Regions from separate parts of the Insulibacter thermoxylanivorax genome, predicted to be linked through region 3. Evidence: predicted binding sites of a transcription regulator. Region 3 holds the regulator's gene; each other region holds the start of a gene.
What was found. Region 3 encodes Rex, which represses fermentation and respiration genes when NADH is low (regulators of the CRP and FNR family bind a similar motif). Its sites were predicted from a motif close to TTGTGAAATATTTCACAA; they were not measured.
Positions count from the first base shown of each region.

Region 1: nadA (quinolinate synthase NadA) is a predicted target of Rex. The motif match lies at 1,305-1,322, and genes of this name have one in related genera.
Region 2: PRECH8_RS01365 (FAD:protein FMN transferase) is a predicted target of Rex. The motif match lies at 2,195-2,212, and genes of this name have one in related genera.

Region 1 covers NZ_BMAQ01000019.1:41,715-44,960, forward strand. Annotated here, with positions in the region: gene ftsH (ATP-dependent zinc metalloprotease FtsH) at 1-1,139, shown strand, start outside; gene nadA (quinolinate synthase NadA) at 1,354-2,292, shown strand; gene nadB (L-aspartate oxidase) at 2,334-3,246, shown strand, end outside.
Region 2 covers NZ_BMAQ01000002.1:34,438-37,683, forward strand. Annotated here, with positions in the region: gene sfsA (DNA/RNA nuclease SfsA) at 1-149, shown strand, start outside; gene PRECH8_RS01365 (FAD:protein FMN transferase) at 1,061-2,134, opposite strand; gene PRECH8_RS01370 (NusG domain II-containing protein) at 2,309-2,695, shown strand; gene PRECH8_RS01375 (Gx transporter family protein) at 2,682-3,246, shown strand, end outside.
Region 3 covers NZ_BMAQ01000001.1:215,623-218,868, forward strand. Annotated here, with positions in the region: gene dinG (ATP-dependent DNA helicase DinG) at 1-1,380, shown strand, start outside; gene PRECH8_RS01090 (redox-sensing transcriptional repressor Rex) at 1,401-2,024, shown strand; gene PRECH8_RS01095 (amidohydrolase) at 2,109-3,246, shown strand, end outside.

The DNA.
Region 1 (3,246 bases), on a different contig from region 3:
ACCGCCCGGATATCTTGGACCCGGCGCTTCTTCGTCCGGGCAGATTCGACAGGCAGATCACAGTGGATCGTCCGGATCTTAAGGGACGTGAAGCGGTGCTTAGAGTCCATGCACGCAACAAACCGCTGGCTAAGGACGTGAAACTGGATGTCCTGGCACGGTATACGACGGGATTTACAGGAGCCGATCTGGAGAACCTGCTGAACGAAGCGGCGCTCATCGCAGCCCGCCGCAACCGCAAGGAGATCTCCATGGCGGAATTGGACGAAGCCTTCGACCGCGTCGTGGTTGGTACACAGAAGAAGAGCCGCGTGATCAGCGAGCGCGAGAAGCGCACGATCGCTTATCACGAAGCAGGGCACGCGATCATCGGTTATTATGTACGCCATGCCGATGTCATCCATAAGGTGACGATCGTCCCAAGAGGTCGTGCCGGCGGCTACGCGATGATGATCCCCAAAGAGGGCGAAGACCGTCTGCTGCAGACCAAGTCCGAACTGCTCGACCGGGTTGTTGGGCTCTTGGGCGGACGTGTAGCTGAGGAATTGTTCATCGGCGAGATCGGCACCGGTGCCTATGATGACTTCCGCAAAGCGACACAGATCGTCCGTTCGATGATTACCGAATACGGTATGAGCGACAAGCTGGGGCCGCTCCAATTCGGCAACAACCAAGGTCATGTATTCTTGGGCCGCGATCTCGCTCATGAGCAGAACTACAGCGATGCCATCGCCTACGAGATCGACCAAGAGATGCAGTCGATGATCCGCGAATGCTATGAACGCGCAAAGCAGATCCTGCAGGAGCACGCGGATAAAGTGCATCTTCTGGCCGATGCGCTGCTCAAATACGAAACGCTTGATCGAGAGCAGATCACCGAACTTCTGGAGACGGGCAAGCTGAGCAAGGACCCTCTCGGATTCGGAGATGATGGGCAGGAAGACACGGCGAAGGAAGCCGCGGATTCCAGCGACGTGAAAGTGAACATCCAACAGCAAAGCAGCGGCAATGAAGCCAATAAGCTGGACTTTGACCGGGTCAAAAAGGACAACGCCCCTGCTGATGAAGCGGACCGGGATAAGGAATCTGCACAAGACAGCAGCGGCGAAGGTAACCCTGACCATAACAATAAAGAATAAGTCAAGAGCAATAGAGAGCACTCCTGAACACACTGTTAGCACAAGGCAGTCCTTGGTTAGCGGTGTGTTATTTTTATGTCTTTCATTTCTTGCACGTTGACACCGTATGGGGCGTTGTGTAAATTAGGTGTTAACTAGCTTCCAGCTGGCATTATATATATAACTATGTACATTTTTTCACGAATAGGAGGGGGCGAAACCGATGGCGATGACGATGGATCAATTAGCTAAGCAACGCAAAGAGGAACAGAATCGCGAACTCAAAGAACGGCTGATGCAGCTCAAGAAAGAGAGAAACGCGATTATCCTGGCCCACTATTATCAACGTGATGAAATTCAAGAGGTGGCGGACTTTCGCGGGGATTCCTTCCTGCTTGCGCAGAAAGCGGCTCAGACGGATGCGGATGTGATCGTATTCTGCGGCGTTCATTTCATGGGAGAGAGTGCGAAGATCTTAGCGCCGGATAAGACGGTGCTCATCCCCGACGAACGCGCCGGATGCCCGATGGCCGATATGGTGAATGCTGAAGGGCTGTTGGATCTGAAACGCAAGCATCCGAAGGCGAAGGTCGTGACCTATATCAACTCTTCAGCTGAAGTGAAAGCCGTGACGGATATCTGCTGCACTTCATCGAATGCGGTGAAGGTCGTGAATTCCCTGGATGCGGATGAGATCATCTTCGCTCCGGATAAGAACCTCGGCCGCTATGTGCAGCAGTTTACCGACAAGAAGATGATCCTCTGGGAAGGTTACTGCAACACGCATGATCTCTTGACCCTGAAGGATGTCGAGGAGATGAAGGCCAAGTATCCCAACGCCCAGTTTGTCGCGCATCCTGAGTGCCGGCCGGAGGTAGCGGCGGCTGCGGACTTTGTGGGCAGTACTACGGCTATCTTAAAATATTGTCGTGAAACTGACTGTGATGAATTCATCATCGGCACCGAGGACGGCACGGGGTATCAGCTGCGTAAAGACAGCCCGCATAAGAAGTTCTATTTCGCATCGAAGTACCTTGTATGTCCGAATATGAAAGTGAACAATCTGAAGAAAGTCGTGCGTGCGCTCGAGACGATGCAGCCGCAGATTTACGTTCCGCCGGTCATTGCGGACAAAGCCAGACAGGCATTGGAACGCATGCTGCAAGTCCAATAATGCATCAAGCAGGTCCAAAATGGATAAAGGTGGCGCATAGCATGACAGTACCTCGGTATCTTAGCAGCTTCAGCCTCGATGAACTGCCCCGGCAAGATTTCGATGTGATCATCGCCGGCGGCGGCATCGCAGGTTTGTATACAGCGCTGTGCTTAAGTTCAACGCATCACAAGGTCTTGATCATCGCGAAGCACTCTCTGCTCGACAGCAATACGAGGTATGCACAGGGCGGCATCGCGGCGGTGTTCTCCGATGATGACGCACCCGAATACCATCTGCAGGACACGCTGCTTGCCGGGGCCGGACTGTGTGATCCTAAGGCCGTCGAAGTGCTTGTTCATGAGGGGCCGGCGTGCGTGCAAGATCTGATGCGTCTAGGTACAAATTTCGATACGAAGCAGGATGGCAGCATCGCGCTGACGATGGAAGGCGCACACAGCCGGCGGCGCATCCTGCATGCGAAAGGCGACGCGACGGGCAGCGAGATCATCCGCGCCTTGTCGGAGCAAGTTAAAGGCGATCCCCATATCACCGTATGGGAGGATCATTATGTCATTGATCTGATCACCCATGAGGAAGTCTGCCTCGGCGCGCTTGTGCTTAGGCCGGATGGTTCGCAGGTGCTCGCTGCCGGCAAGGCAACGGTCCTTTGCACGGGCGGAGCGGGTCAGTTGTACCGCTGTACGACCAATCCCGAAGCAGCGACGGGGGACGGGATCGCCATCGCATACCGGGCAGGTGCATATGTACGGGATATGGAGTTCGTCCAATTCCACCCAACAGCGCTCAGCCTGCCGGACGCGCCCCGGTTCCTGATCTCAGAAGCGGTGCGCGGAGAAGGAGCCTGGCTGCGCAATATCCATGGGGAACGCTTCATGGCGCGCTATCATCCCATGCTGGAGTTAGCGCCGCGGGATGTTGTGGCGAGAGCGATCATCAGTGAGATGGAGGCGA
Region 2 (3,246 bases), on a different contig from region 3:
ATACATTTACGCCGCACGCGGCAATGGATGCTCCCTTCGCCGAGGCCTTAGCCTTAGCAGCCCGTTCAGGCGTGCAGCTGCTCGCTTATGATGCGGAAGTGACCGCTGACAGCATCTCGATTGGCAAACCGATCCCGGTGAAACTGTAATGCTAAGAGGAATGCACAGAAATGCATAGAATGCATAGAAGCATCGGTGAGCGGCGGGCAGCCGAGTGCGCATGAGTCAGGTGCATGCGAGTCTAGTGATACGAGTCAGTGTGACGGCAGGTGAGACATTGAGTGAGACGATAGAAAATGTCGGTTCAGCATGCTCGGAAGCGAGATGTTGAGTGAGACGATAATAAATGTCGGCTCAGCATGCTCGGAAGCGAGATGTTGAGTGAGACGACAGATAATGTTGACTCAGTGTGCACGGGAGAAGAGACGTTGAGTGAAACGATAGAAAATGTCGGCTCAACATGCTCGGAAGCGAGATGTTGAGTGAGACGACAGATAATGTTGACTCAGTGTGCACGGGAGAAGAGACGTTGAGTGAGACGATAGAAATTGTCGGCTCAACATGCTTAGAAGCGAGCCGTTGAGTGAGACGACAGAAAATGTCGGCTCAGCATGCTCGGAAGCGGAGACAGGGCGTGAAACGACAGATTTTGTTGACTCAGCATGCTAGAAGTGGAAACGGGTGCGTTTGATGTTGTGCGGGTCCGGTACGGTGCGTGCAGTAACGGAACTATGGTGCGCTATTGTGCGAAAAAACATATTAAATACAAGTTAACGGAACTACAGTACCTTATTCGTCCCTTTTCAACATGAGAACCATAGAAAAAGGGGGAATAACGGATTGTAGTTCCGTTACTTTTGTAAAACCGCCTAAAATGAAGAAATAACGTACCCACGTTCCGTTAGGCGTCCCGGTTTAGGCGTCTCGTTTTAGGCGTCCCGTTAGGCGCTCCGAACATTGAGAACCCCAGATCATGAGCTAGATCCGCATATGAGCCGTCCTGAACGCGGGTAAACAATGCGGCATCCATAACCCAGCGACCCATCACCATTACCTGGGGTTACTCGATCAGCGTATACTCCTCGCTGGTCATCTCCAGCTTGCCCTTAAGGCCTTCAGATGGGTATACTTTCTTGTCTTCGGTGACGAAGATCGCTTCGACCTCATCCAGCGTTGCAACGAACTCCAAACCTTGCTCCAAACCAAGGGCAAATACCGCCGTCGACAGCGCGTCGGCATCCATCGAGCGATCGGTGACGATGGTGACGCTGAGGAGTTCATTGTCCACGGGGTAACCGGTCTGCGTATCGAAGATATGGTGATAGCGCACGCCGTCTTGGATGAAATAGCGCTCATAGACGCCGGAACTGACCACCGTCTTATCTTCTACACGGATCGTGGCGACGGTTGTGCCCCGCGTCTCGTCCGGATCTTGCACGCCGATCGTCCATAGACTGCCGTTCGGTTTGATCCCCTTGGCGAGAATGTTCCCCCCGAGGTCGATGATCGCACTTTCGAAACCTGCTTCGGACAAGTAAGCAGAGATGCGGTCGGCGGCATATCCCTTAGCGATTCCGCCCAGGTCGAGGGACATGCCTTGCTGCTTCAAGTAGATCGTGCCGGCCTCCTCATCGATTTCCATCTCACGGTAATCGACCAAAGCCATCGCCTCCTGCAGCTCCGCCTCACTTGGAATTTTCGGTGAATCCCCGCCGATGCCCCATAGGTCGACCAGCGGGCCGATCGTCGGATCGAAACGCCCTGAAGATAATTCAGCAAACGCGGCCGCGGTCTTCACGACCTCCAAGGTTTCCGGCGATACCTGCACGGGCTCCTTGCCGGACATCGCATTGACCTTTGCGATCTCACTCGATGCCAGATTGCGGTTCATCTTCGCATCGATGTCTTCCAGGATGTCTTCGATCGCTGCGAAGTGCTGGTCTCCTGCCTTCTCGTCGTAGATGCGAACTGTCACAATAGTGTCAAATATAAAATAGGTTTGCGATTGAATCTGATTGGCCGGACTGGTACCATCATCTGAACAGCCCAGCAGCAGAGCGAATCCGAGCAGGCAGATCATGATTTTCATCGCTGGTTTGCTCGCTATAAAATCCTTCATTTTCTTAGTCAGCATGGTGATCTCTCCTCGTTATCTCGTCTATAGTGTGATCGTAACAAAAATCACTTTATACAAATGTGATATTTTTCACATACTCTAAGTGTGACAAATGTTAATATGACAAATATCAATATGAGAAAAATTACACTTAAAGTCAAGTAAGAAACAGGGAGAGGAGAGGAACAGCACATGAAGCGCGGCGATATATGGTTAATCGCAATCGTATTGATCACTTTAGGCATCACCTCTTGGATGATGTTTCAGCAGCGAGCCGCGTCGGATTCCTATGACGGTGTCAAATATGCCAGAATCACCGTCGATAGAAATCATTATCGCACGGTTCGTTTAGATGAGGAACAGACGATCGAGATCCGAACGAATCACGGTTATAATCTGCTGCAAGTCAAAGACGGGGGAGTGAGGATGATCGAGGGGGACTGCCGCGATGACCTCTGCGTGCTGATGGGGTTCAAAGACCGCATCGGAGATACCATCGTCTGTCTGCCCAACCGCGTCCTTGTAGAGATCATCGGTGAGCATGGAGAGGAGGCGGATGTTGATGCTGTCGTATCCTGAACCGCAGGATCGGGTGTCCGACCGCTATCAAGCGGGCATAGGCAGCCGCGGGTATTATGATCTGCGAAGAGTCGTCATCATCGCCATCTTCGCAGCGATCACCATTGTATTGGGCCTGATCGAAGCGATGATCCCGCTCCAGCTGGCCGTTCCCGGCGCGAAGCTGGGTCTTGGCAACATCATGGTGCTGACGTGTTTGTACTTTCTGCGGGCACGTGATGCATTGACTCTCATCGCGCTGAAGACGGTATTAACGGCGCTGATCCTGGGTACGTTCTCGAGCTTCTTGTTCAGCATCGCCGGCTCCCTGCTCAGCTTCCTGTTCATGTACGGATTGCTGCGGATTGGCAGCGGCCGCTTCAGCATGATCGGCATCAGCCTGGTCGGCGGAGTCACCCATAATATCGGACAGCTGGGAGCTGCTACGATCGTCTTAGGGACGGCGAAGATTTTCTACTATCTGCCGTTCCTGATGGCCGCAGGCATCGTGACGGGCATCTTCGTGGGCTTGGCCGCCCGCTATCTCATCCAGCGGCTGGAGCGCATCCCGG
Region 3 (3,246 bases):
AACCCCTTGAACTGGCTTGTGAAGGATGCGAGATCAGGGGCGATCTATCCGCTGATCGAGCAACTGGCGGCGAGCGGCCATGAACAAGGTCAGGCATGGGCCGAGCAGCTTGAGACATTGATCCCGGTGATTCATGAGGTCAAGCAGGACTGGGAGCACTTGTCCGGAATTCTCTACGAAGCTGCGGAGAGAACCGCCGGCACTTCCCAAGGGGACAACAGCATGGTCTTGCGCTTGAAGAAAGAGCAGCTTCCTGGAAACTGGGATGATTGCGTAAATATAGAGGACAATATCTATATGAAATTAACGGACATCTGCCGCAAGCTGGAGAAGGTAGCAGCGGGGATGAAGGAAGCTGAGAGCAGTTACAATCTGCAGAGTGCGGTCACGGACCTCAGCGGCAATATCGTGAACCTTGTGAAAATCCGAGACCACCTGCGCTTCTTGATCCAGCTTGATGATCCTAATTATGTTTACTGGATTGAGGCGAATGCCTTCTACAAGCATCGCTCGCTGTCGTTCATGAGCGTGCCGATCGATGTGAGTGAGCTGCTCAAGGACCAGTTATTCGATCAGAAGGAGAGCGTCGTGCTGACCTCTGCCACCTTGTCCGTTAATCAAACCTTTGATTATGTGGTTGAACAGCTAGGACTTAAGGAAGCCCATGACGAAGGACAGGTGAAGACGGTCCAGCTCCCTTCGCCGTTCCGTTATGATGAACAGGCACTTGTCTTGATCCCGCGGGATTTTCCAAGCATACGCGGTTCACACGCCGACAATCGCTTCCTCGAGATGCTGGTTCGTTCGCTGGCTGAGATCTCGCTGGTCAGCGAAGGCAGGATGATGGTGCTCTTCACCTCGTACAAGATGCTGCGGCAAGTGCACGGTGAGCTCAAGAACCGCCTGACCCAGCACCATATGCAGGTGCTTGGACAGGGAATCGAGAGCACAAACCGCAGCAAGCTGATTCGCATGTTCCAAGAAACGCCCAAATGCGTGCTGCTTGGCACCTCCAGCTTCTGGGAAGGGGTGGATATCCCGGGTGATGCGTTAAGCGTTCTGGCGATCGTCAGACTGCCTTTCCAGCCGCCGAATCACCCTTATGTGGAAGCGAAGAGCGAATATATGAAGAGCCGCAACATGAATCCATTCATGAAATATTCCGTACCGCAGGCGGTTATCCAGTTCAAGCAAGGCTTCGGCAGGCTTGTGCGCACGGTTAATGACAGAGGAATCGTTGTCGTGTATGATACTCGAGTGATCGATACGCAGTATGGCAAATATTTCTTGCGATCGCTGCCTAAACCGCGTATGGAGCAATCCGCTGCTGCTGACATGGCCGCACGTATTCGAGAGTGGCTGCAGTCTTCATATACTTGACGATGAAGGGAAGGGGTAGTATGAAGTCTTCGCTCAAAATATCCGAAACCGTCGTGCGTCGTTTGCCGATCTACCTTCGCTATCTGAATGAGCTGAGCATGAGAAATGTTCAAACGGTGTCATCTCAGGAACTGGGCAATCGGCTTGATCTCAATCCGGCTCAGATCCGCAAGGATCTAGCGTACTTCGGAGAGTTCGGCAAGAAGGGGATAGGTTATGATGTCAGTTATTTGATCGAGAAGATCCGGCAGATCTTAAAGCTTGATCAGACGATCAATGTGGCGCTGATCGGGGCGGGTAATCTGGGGGTTGCCCTCTGCAACTACAATATGTATCAGAAGGACAATATGAAGATCCAAGCGGTCTTCGATAATCATCCAGACAAAATCGGCCAGACGATTAATCATCTGACTGTACTGCCGCTCAGTCAGATGCATGAGAAGATTAGAGCCGAGAACATCCGGGTAGGGATCATCACCGTGCCTGCATCGGAGGCGCAGAACGTCGCTGATCAATTGGTTGAGGCAGGCATTGAGGGGATCCTGAACTTTGCGCCGACGATCATTAAAGTGCCCGAGCACATCCGGGTGCATTATGCAGATTTTACAGCAGATCTGTTAAGCTTGGCATATTATCTGGAGTGAGTTCTGGGATTACTTGTAAGAGGAAGAATAGTCAGGAGGTAGGGAGCTTTGCGTATAAGGATCAAAGATGGGCTGTATCTAACGATGGATGAACAGAACTTGTATGCCTCCGGTGATCTGCTGATCGAGGATGACCGGATCATTCAAGTCGGCGGGCAGGCGCCGGAAGATTGGCAGGCGGATGAGACGATCAGCGGCAAAGGGAAACTGTTCATGCCCGGCCTGGTCAATACCCACGGTCACACGCCGATGTCTCTCCTAAGAGGCTATGCTGATGATCTGGCATTGCAAGTATGGCTTGAAGATCATATGTGGCCGATGGAAGCGAAGTACACGGAACAGGATGTGCGTTATGGTTCGCTGCTCTCCATCGTCGAGATGATCAAGGGCGGAACGACGACCTTCGTTGATATGTACGATCATACGGAGGTGATCGCCGCTGCTGTGGAAGAGTCGGGCATGCGCGCCGTCTTGACGCGGGGCGTTATCGGTCTGTGCTCGAAGGAGGAGCAGCAGGCGAAGCTGCAGCATGCCGTTAACTTCGCAAAGGAATGGCACGGCAAAGCCGATGGCCGGATCACGACGATGCTGTCGCCGCATGCCCCTTATACATGCCCGCCGGATTATATTGAACAATTCGTCGAGGCTTCCCGCGATCTGAATCTGCCCATCCATACGCATATGTCAGAGACGATCAAGGAAGTGGAACAGAATGTGAAGGATTACGGCGCAAGACCCGTCGAGCATCTGCTGAAGCTCGGTGTGTTCGACAGGCCTTGTCTGCTGGCTCACGCCGTCCACCTGACGGATGAGGAGATCAGCATCTTGGCTGAATATGATGTGCGAGTCTCCCACAATCCTGGCAGCAATTTAAAGCTGGCAAGCGGCATCGCCCGTGTCCCGGAACTGCTGCGTGCCGGGGTGAAAGTCTCCTTGGGCACTGACAGCTCGGCCAGCAACAACAATTTGGACATGTTTGAGGAGATTCGGTTGGCCGCACTGCTGCACAAAGGGGTTACGTATGATCCGACCGTAGTGCCGGCGTTAACGGCGCTTCGCATGGGTACGATCGCAGGCGCTGAGTCGATCTGGCTTGATGAGGTGGGACTCTTAAAACCCGGTTGCAAAGCGGATATCATCGCCATTGACATCGATCAACCGCATATGATCCCGCATACGGATCTGGTTTCGCATATCGTGTATTCCGCTTCCCAACATGATG